DNA from 4 places in the Tessaracoccus palaemonis genome. Region 2 is predicted to be linked to each of the others. Evidence: riboswitches for the same ligand, from Rfam matches in the RefSeq annotation. Region 2 holds a riboswitch; each other region holds the start of a gene.
The links. A riboswitch is a leader RNA that binds a small molecule or an ion and turns the genes downstream of it on or off. The one in region 2 is predicted to bind cobalamin.
Positions count from the first base shown of each region.

Region 1: linked by a shared signal. The riboswitch ahead of KDB89_RS03740 (hypothetical protein) and the one ahead of cobI (precorrin-2 C(20)-methyltransferase) in region 2 are both predicted to bind cobalamin.
Region 3: linked by a shared signal. The riboswitch ahead of KDB89_RS03645 (ABC transporter substrate-binding protein) and the one ahead of cobI (precorrin-2 C(20)-methyltransferase) in region 2 are both predicted to bind cobalamin.
Region 4: linked by a shared signal. The riboswitch ahead of KDB89_RS03835 (DUF4430 domain-containing protein) and the one ahead of cobI (precorrin-2 C(20)-methyltransferase) in region 2 are both predicted to bind cobalamin.

Region 1 covers NZ_CP079216.1:849,034-851,225, reverse strand. Annotated here, with positions in the region: gene KDB89_RS03750 (lytic transglycosylase domain-containing protein) at 1-353, shown strand, start outside; gene KDB89_RS03745 (hypothetical protein) at 374-982, shown strand; cobalamin riboswitch at 1,029-1,155, shown strand; gene KDB89_RS03740 (hypothetical protein) at 1,227-1,913, shown strand; gene KDB89_RS03735 (CbiQ family ECF transporter T component) at 1,919-2,192, shown strand, end outside.
Region 2 covers NZ_CP079216.1:1,292,785-1,294,976, reverse strand. Annotated here, with positions in the region: gene cobM (precorrin-4 C(11)-methyltransferase) at 1-139, opposite strand, end outside; gene cobI (precorrin-2 C(20)-methyltransferase) at 136-900, opposite strand; cobalamin riboswitch at 931-1,063, opposite strand; gene KDB89_RS05810 (cobyric acid synthase) at 1,087-2,192, opposite strand, start outside.
Region 3 covers NZ_CP079216.1:825,865-828,056, reverse strand. Annotated here, with positions in the region: gene KDB89_RS03650 (ATP-grasp domain-containing protein) at 1-625, opposite strand, end outside; cobalamin riboswitch at 698-880, shown strand; gene KDB89_RS03645 (ABC transporter substrate-binding protein) at 1,025-2,192, shown strand, end outside.
Region 4 covers NZ_CP079216.1:867,964-870,155, reverse strand. Annotated here, with positions in the region: gene KDB89_RS03840 (hypothetical protein) at 1-240, opposite strand, end outside; cobalamin riboswitch at 327-460, opposite strand; cobalamin riboswitch at 503-646, shown strand; gene KDB89_RS03835 (DUF4430 domain-containing protein) at 787-2,192, shown strand, end outside.

The DNA.
Region 1 (2,192 bases), 440 kb from region 2:
CGCCGCCGCTGATCGGCATCGCGCTGGACGGCACATCCACCCTCACCGTCCGTGACACGGACGAGGGCAGGCTGGACGCAGACACCGTCTGGGACCGCGCCGTCGGCCCGATGCAGTTCATCCCCTCGACCTGGGCCGACCACGGCTCCGACGGCAACGGCGACGGCGTCGCGGACCCGCAGAACATCGACGACGCCGCACTGTCGGCAGGGCGCTACCTGTGCGCCGGCGGCGTCGACCTGACCAACCCGTCCGACTGGATGGGGGCGGTGGCCTCCTACAATCCCAGCGTCTCCTACAACAACCTGGTGGCCGCCGCGACCGACGGCTACCGGGTGTCCGCCGCGTCCTGATGCCAGAATCGAGCCCCGCCATGCGCCTGCGTCCCCTGTTCGCCGCCCTGCTCCTCTGCCTCGTCCTCCTGCCGACGCGCGCCGCTGCGGATGGGACCGCCACGACCATCGACGAGTGCCTCGCGGCGGGCGACGTGTGGCTGCTGGTCATCGACGACGCCGACACGACGCGGGCGAACCAGTGCGTCGGCACCCCCGAGTCCGGCGAGGCGGCGCTGGCCGCCGGCGGGATGGCCATCGGCTACGGCAAGGGAATCCTCATCTGCACCCTCGACGGTTACCCGGACCGGTGCCCGTCCGCCTCCTCCGGCGACTACTGGACCTACTTCCACGCCGACGCCAGCGGCGGCTGGGACTACTCGGACAGCGGGGCGCAGGGCTACCGGCCACCGGCCGGCTCCGTCGAGGGCTGGTGCTACACCGGCGGCGACGCGAGGCGGTGCGAGCTGCCCTCCCTCGACGAGGTCCGGCAGCTGCCCGTCACCGCCAACGCCGCCGTCGCGCTCCCTTCCGGCACCCCCTGGGCCCTGATCGGCACCGCGGCCGGCCTCGCGGCGGTAGTGGTCGTCCTGGTGCTGCTCGCCCGCCGCCGCAGCTCCGGCCCCTCCGGCGCCCTCGGCGGCCGCTGACGAGGAAAAATGCACCGCGCGTTTCGGCACAGCGCATGTCCGGCGCACTAGGCTGACGGATGCCCGCTGACCGCGGGCGCGGCCCGAGAGGGAAGTCCGGTGCGAATCCGGCGCTGACCCGCAACCGTGAGGCGAGAGCCGAGCCGGGAACCTGCGGAGGCCGGACACTGAACTGTTGCGTCGAGGAATGCGCGGCGTCCGGTCCCACCGGATTCGTTCCTCGCGTGGCGCGAAGGAGCTCCGAATGACCCGACGACTCGTGGTCGCGCTGCTGGGCGCGCTCGCCATGACCCTCTCCCTGCTCACGGCGCCGCAGGCCGCCCACGCCGACGGCGAGTCCAACGCAGTCGGCGAGTGCCTGTCCTCCGACCAGGTCTGGCTGCTGATCGTCGACGAGGACGGCACCGTCATCGCCAACGAGTGCGTCGGCACCCCGGCCACCGGCATCGCGGCCATCGAGACCGCCGGGGTGGCCATCGGCTACGACGCCAGCAACTTCGTCTGCACGCTCGGCGGCCACCCGTCCGAGTGCCCGGCCTCCTTCAACGGCCAGTACTGGAACTACTGGCAGGGGGCCGCGGGCGCCGAGTACGCCTACGCCCAGGCCGGCCCTGCAGAGACCGTCCCGGCCGGCGGCACCATCGAGGCCTGGTGCTACAACAAGGCCGACGAGGAGAGCTGCACTCCCCCGACGCTGAAGATCGTCCAGGACGGCACCGAGGTCGCACCCGCGGCCGGGGCAACCGCCCAGGACCTGCCCGTCACCGGAGCCGAGGCCACGCAGGGCAAGGAGGCCGAGGAAGAGACCCCCGAGGACTCGGGCACGATGGGCTGGATCGTCGTGGGCATCGCGGTGGTCGCCGTCGGCGCCGGGCTGATCGCCTGGCAGGTCGGGCGTCGGAAGAAGACCGGCCCGCTCGGCGGCCGCTGAGCCGTATGCCCCGCCTGCTGCCCCGGGTCGCCCCCGCAGAGGCCGCCCCTCCCGTCGCCGACGAGCGGCGGGAGGGGCGCTTCGTGCACCCGTGGGCCTGGTGGGGCTGGGCGCTGAGCGCCAGCGCGGCCGTCAGCCTGACGACCAACCCGCTGGTCATCGCCTGCCTCGCCGCCGCAGTCGTCGTGGTGGTGCTGCGCCGCCGCCCCGACACCCCGTGGGCCAGGTCGCTGAAGATCTACCTGATGATCGGCGCGTTCATCGTCGGCATGCGCCTGT
Region 2 (2,192 bases):
CGGCCACGATGCCGGGGTGGACGAGGCTGGAGGCCCAGATGACGATGTCCGCCTGCGCGATGGCGCGGGCGCCGCGCACCGTGATGAGGTCGTCGGCGCCGGGGCCGGCTCCCACGAAGATGACCTTGCCGCGCTTCACAGCCTGCCTCCTGTCTCCTGACCGTCCCGCCTCGCGGGGACGATCACCGTGCTGAAATACCCGACCTTCCGGTCGGCCTCGAGCCTGTCGAGGCCGAACAGCTCCTGCTGCTCCAGGCCGACGTTGATGCCGACGACGGCGTCGCGGCCGCGCTCCCTGAGCTGGCCCGCGACCTCGGGCATCCGCCGTCCGCCCTTGTAGGCGACGACGGTGTCGACGGTGTCGAGGACCCGCCCGAGCACGTCGAGCCCGGCGGTGACGGGCACCAGCGCCAGGGTCTCGGTGCCCTCGACCAGGGGGGTGCGGGACTCGGCGGCCAGCGCCTGCATGGCGGTGATGCCCGGCACGACCTCGATGGCGAGGTCCTCGACGCGGTCGGCGACGTAGGCGGCCAGGTACGAGAAGGTCGAGTAGACGCTGGGATCGCCGACGGTGGCGAAGGCGACGGTGCGGGCGCCACGCGCGTACGCGGCGAGCGCGGCGTCGGCGGAGGTCTGCCAGGCCTCGCGGCGACGGTCGGTGACGCCGCTGCGGTCGGCCATGCTGAACGGCACGCGGACGACCGCGTGCGCGACCTCCGGAGCCGCCGAGACGACGATCTGCTCCGCGCGGCCGGGGCCGTCTCCCGAGACCTCAGTAGCGGGCACCAGGATGGCGTCGGCGGCGCACAGCGCCGAGATGGCCTTGACGGTGATGAGGTCCGGGTCGCCCGGGCCGACGCCGATGCCGATGAGGCGCGGGCGCATGTGCGTGAGCGGCATGTGTGCCAGCCTTCCTGGGTCTCTCGCCCTCAGTGATGGCGCATGCGGGCGAGTGCCTGACTCCCGCGCTCGCGCGCGGTCACAGTGGCGGGACCGTCCCGGACTCACACCGGGTTCCTCGGCACCTCATGCTGGTGTTGGGGCCAGTCTGGCACTGGCCCGCGGGTCACGCCCAGCCGGGGTCTCTCAACGGGCGAGCCCGAGCAGGGCGTCGACGTCGATCCGCGCCTCGATGGCGTCCGCGGTCGTGTCGATCATCGTCTCGCGCAGCCCGGCGAAGCCCACCCCGGCCTCCCGGGGGGTCCAGTCGCGGCCCGCCTCACGGGCGGCGGCGACGAGCCAGGCGCGGCGGAAGTCGTCGCACTCGAAGGCCCCGTGCCACATGGTCCCCCAGACGGTGCCCCCGTGCACCCCGCCGAGGAAGTCCTCGTGGCCGGGGTCGATCACGGGCCGCCCGTGGTGGATGGTGTAGCCGTCCACGGGGATGCCCCGCCAGGAGCCGGACGGCGTGCCGAGCACCTTGTCGGCGTGGAAGACGACGTCGACGGGCAGCGCGCCGAGGCCGTCGGCGATCCCGTCGCCCTCGACGGGGTCGTCGATGGTCCGGGCGAGCATCTGGAACCCGCCGCAGATCCCGAGCACCGGCCGGCCGGCCGCGACCCGGGCCGCGATGACGTCGGCGATGCCGGTCGACCGCAGCCAGGCCAGGTCGCCCAGCGTGGAGCGGGAGCCGGGCAGCACCACGATGTCGGCTCTCTCGACCTCGCGCGGGTCGACGGTGACGACCACGTCGACGCCCGGCTCCTGGGCCAGCGCGTCGACGTCGGTGGCGTTGGAGATGCGCGGCAGCCGGACTGCGGCGACGGTCAGGTCGTCCGGGGTCGTGGCCGCGGCGTCGTGGCGCCAGCGGCCGACCTCGAGGGCGTCCTCCCCGTCGATCCAGACCCCCTCCAGCCAGGGCAGGGTGCCGAAGTCCGCCAGGCCGGTGCGCCGGCTGATCTCCTCGAGGCCGGGCGCGAGGATGGACTCGTCCCCGCGGAACTTGTTGATGATGTAGCCGGCGAGCAGCGCGCGGTCAGCGTCGTCGAGGAGGCCCCAGGTGCCGAAGATGGAGGCGAGCACCCCCCCGCGGTCGATGTCGCCGATGAGCGCGACGGGCAGGTCGAACTGCCGGGCCAGGCCCATGTTCGTGTAGTCCCCGACCCTGAGATTGATCTCCGCCGGCGACCCGGCGCCCTCGCAGATGACGAGCTCATGCTCGCGGGCCAGCTCCTCGTAGGCGGCAAACGCGG
Region 3 (2,192 bases), 470 kb from region 2:
AGGCGTGGCTGTAGGCCCCGCCGATGAACACGACGGCGGTTTCCCCCTGCTCGATCTCCCGGGCGTACGGCTGCAGGATCACGACCGGGTCCCAGTCGCGGGCGATCACGTCGTCGACGAGCGCGACCACCTCCTCCAGCGTGGCGGACGGGAGGTTCGTGTTGCGGTCGGGATCGAAAAGGAGCGTGTGGTGCCCGCTGGCGGAGATGCTCGGCTTGACGACGTACGCCTCGGCGTCCGGGAAGTGGTCCCGCAGCTGCCCGACGAGCCTGTCGGCAGGCGCCCGCCGGTCGATCCGGAACTCGGGGATCCGCTGGATGCCCAGCCTGTCGAGCCACTCGAACTGCACGGCCTTGTCGATGTTGTCGCGCACCATCTGCGTCGGGTTCAGCACCGCGCAGCCGGCCTCGTCGAGCCGGTCGAGCCAGCCGAGGAAGTCCGGGATCCGGCTCTGGTAACCCCAGGTGGACCTGAGGATCACCGCGTCGCAGTCCCATGCCTGTGCCGGGTCGTCCCACGCGGCCAGCGTCGCGTCGGCCCCGGCCCGGTGCAGCGACGCGAGCAGCAGGTTGTCGTCCGGGTTGACGCCGAGGTAGGGCTCCGCGGTGGCCACCTGCACACTCACCATCGATCCTCCTGGTTGTCGTTTCGGATAAGTAAACGTACCCCGCCAGCCACTTCGCCCTCAGCGCGGGTTAGGCTCTCTCCGCAAGGCTGGCGGTGCCCCAAAAGGGCACCTGGAACTCCGGTGAGAATCCGGGACTGACGCGCAGCGGTATAGGTGACGACTCCGGTTTGGATGCCACTGGGAGAGATCCTGGGAAGGCACCGGAGAAGGATGACCCTGAGCCCGAAAACAGTCGGCCTTGTGGGTTGACGGGTCCCGCGACACGGACTTCGGATCGACGCCTGCACCGGCTGGTGGCAGGAGCCGTCGGTCGCGCCTTCGTAGCGCCCGCTCCCGCGCGTCAGGAACCACACCTCGACGCCGACTCCCGGCGTGGCTCCTGAAAGGCACTCAACCATGAAACGAGCTTCCACGCTCGCCCGGGCACTCACCGCGCTGGCGGCAGCCGCCAGCCTCGCGCTCGCCGCCTGCGGCTCCGGCAGCAGCGACTCCACCGCGGACGCCACCGCCGCGGACAAGACCCTCAACTTCGTGACGGTCTACCCCGCCAACACCACCGACGCCCACCAGGTGCAGGCCTCATTCATCCTCAACTCCGGTGCCGTCGAGACCCTCGTCGGCTTCGACCCCGACACCCTCGAGCTCTACCCCTGGCTGGCGGAGAGCTGGGACACCGACGACGCGCAGCACTGGACCTTCCATCTCCGGGAGGGCGTCGAGTTCCACAACGGCGAGCCGATGACTGCCGAGAAGGTCATGGCCAGCCTGCAGGACAGCATCGACGTCAACCCCGGCGTCGCGGCCGCGCTCACCATCGATTCGATGGAGGTGGTCGATGAGCACACGCTGAGCATCACCACCGCCGACGTGTACCCCGCCCTCATCTCGAACCTGGTGCACTTCAACGCCGTCATCACCGACGTCGACGCCGAGGGCGACCTGCCGGTCGGCACGGGCGCCTTCAAGTTCGACAGCTTCGACATCGCCGGCGAGGCCGTGCTGAGCCGCAACGACAGCTACTGGGACGGCACCGCAAAGCTCGACAAGGTCGTCATGACCGCCAACGAGGACTCCAACGCCCGCGTCATGGCCCTGCAGTCCGGAGACGCCGACATCATCTACCGCCCCGGCCTCGAGAGCCTCCCCACGCTGGAGGCCGACGAGTCGCTGACCGTGGACACCGTGTCCGGCACCCGGGTCTACCACCTCCTCTACAACTACTCCGGCGCCAACGCCGACCTGTGGAACAACGAGGAGTTCAGGCGCGGCATCGACGCGCTGGTCGACCGCCAGTCGATCGTCGACACCGTGATGGGCGGCCAGGCCACCGTCGCCTACAACGTCTTCCCCGGCGACTGGCCCTTCTCCCCCGAGACCACCGAGCACGAGTTCGGCGTCGAGGCTGCTCTGCAGCACTTCGAGGCCGCCGGCCTCGACGTCGCCGACGGCAAGGTCACCCGTGACGGCCAGCCCCTCTCACTGAAGATGGCCACGTACGTGGCGCGCGCCGAACTCCCGCAGATCGCGCAGATCGTGCAGGACCAGGCCCGCCAGGTCGGCATCG
Region 4 (2,192 bases), 420 kb from region 2:
CGTGTCGTGGTGCTGGCGGGCGGAGGCCAGCGCCATGATGCCGTCGGCCAGCAGGCCGGCGTCGCCGGTCGTGTAGGTGCCGTCGGCCCACTGCTGGGCGATCCAGTCGGCAGCCTTGGTGATGGAGGCCTGGTCGGAGATGACCTCGTCGGCACGGGCGGGGGCCGCGACGAGGACGGAACCGAAGAGAACCGCCACCGCCGTGAGCAGTGGCAGGAACAATCGTCTGATGAAAGACATGGGGCGAAACCTCTCAGTCACGAGGCTGCGCGTGCAGGCGGCGCGAGAGGAGCGCTGGCCCATCCGCAGTCCGCGACGGATGTAGTACTTGGCGGAAACGTCGGGACAGGTGGTCCGGCTCGGACGCCTCGACGTCCTCACGGTTGCGGGTCAGCGCCGGATTCACACCGGCTTTCCCTCTCCTGACTACGCACAACATAACACCCGCTTCCCCTTGCCGGAGCCGATCCACGCAAACTGCGCGGCGGAAACTGGGGGATGCGCAACAGCGGACGGCTCTGTTAGGTTGCGTGTGAGCAACCGCTCTGGGTGCGCCCCAGGGGAAGCCGGTGTGAATCCGGCACTGACCCGCAGCCGTGACGCCAACTGGCGAAGTCGGAATGCCTGGCCGCATTCTCTTCACCTTTTTCGTTGTCGCGGATCCGCAACGGGCAGGCAGCCGCCTCCGTGCATACCGCGGGAGAGGCACTGTCAACCATGTTGGACACACACCGGGCCGCAGGTTCCCGGCACAGATCGAGGACGATCTGGTCAATGCTGGCCGCGGTGGCGCTGCTCCTGGGCATCGCCCCCGCCTATTCCTGGGCCGCCGACGACGTCAGCGTCTACGTCACGGTCGAGGGCTACAACCTTGGGCAGGGCTACTTCGTCGAGCCCGTCAAGGTCACCGTCGCCGACGGCGCCACGGCCGCAGAGGCCACCCTCGATGCCCTGGAGGCGGCGGACATCGACGCGGAATACGGCGGCACGGCCACCGACTCCGGCTTCTACCTCCAGACGATCGGCGTCGACGACTCCTTCACCCCGACGGTCCCCTCCTACATCACCGAGCAGGACGGCTTCGAGCTCGGCGCCTCCAACGGCGACGGCTCCCTGGGGGCGTTCGACTTCAACGGCATGTCCGGCTGGATGTACACCGTCGACAACACCACCGCCGACGTCGGCGCCGGGGCCTTCACCGTCACCGACGGGCAGGTCATCCGCTGGCAGTTCACGCTGTACGGCTACGGCTGCGACCTGGGGCTGGCAGACGCCTGCTGGGGCTCTCCGCCCTACTTCGACCAGGTCGACAAGACCGAGCTGATCCGCACGATCGTCGACGCTCCCTCGTCGACGGCCACCGCCGCCGAGCGCACCGCCGCCCGCACCGTCGCCGTCAACCCGACGGCCACGCAGGCACAGGTCACCGACTCGATCACGGCGCTCACCACCGTCCCGGCGTCGAACTTCGGGCTGACCGCCCCCAGTGACGCCACCGTCACCCTGCTGAGGCAGAACAAGAACTACGCCCAGACCGTTATCGACGAGGCCTACGCCACGGACAACGGCGACGGCACCACCACGCACCGCTTCCAGGTGCCGACGACCAACGGCACGGTCACCTACCGGGTCACCCAGCCCGGAAGAATCACCCAGGCCAACTGGATCAAGAACCTCAACGACGTCAACATCACCTTCCCCGACGGCGACCCGTCCGACACGGGAAGCACCGGGACCTACGGCACCATCGACGACGCCGCCGTCCTGCTGAACGTCAACGGCGACAATGACCTGCAGCTCGGCGTCGGGGACACGTTCCCGCTGGCCAGCTTCCGCGCACCCTGGCAGATCGTCAGCGACGTGGTCAGCAACTACATGATCGAACCTGACTACCACTACACCGTGGTCTCCGGCGAGGACGTCGTCTCCATCGAGCCCGACCCGACCTACCCCGGCTGGGCCACCCTCACGGCCGAGAAGGCCGGCGAGGCGATCGTCGAGGTCACCTACGACGCGATCGACGCGGGTAGCGCGCGCTACGGCGCGTCCAAGCGCAGCGGCGTCGTCGCCGTCACCGTCGGCGCACCCGCCGACGACTCGCTGGCGATCACCATCCCGCGGGCCTCGTCCACCGACCCGTGGGACAGCGAGATGAACACCTGGTACTTCACCGGCGACAGCGCGACGGCCAC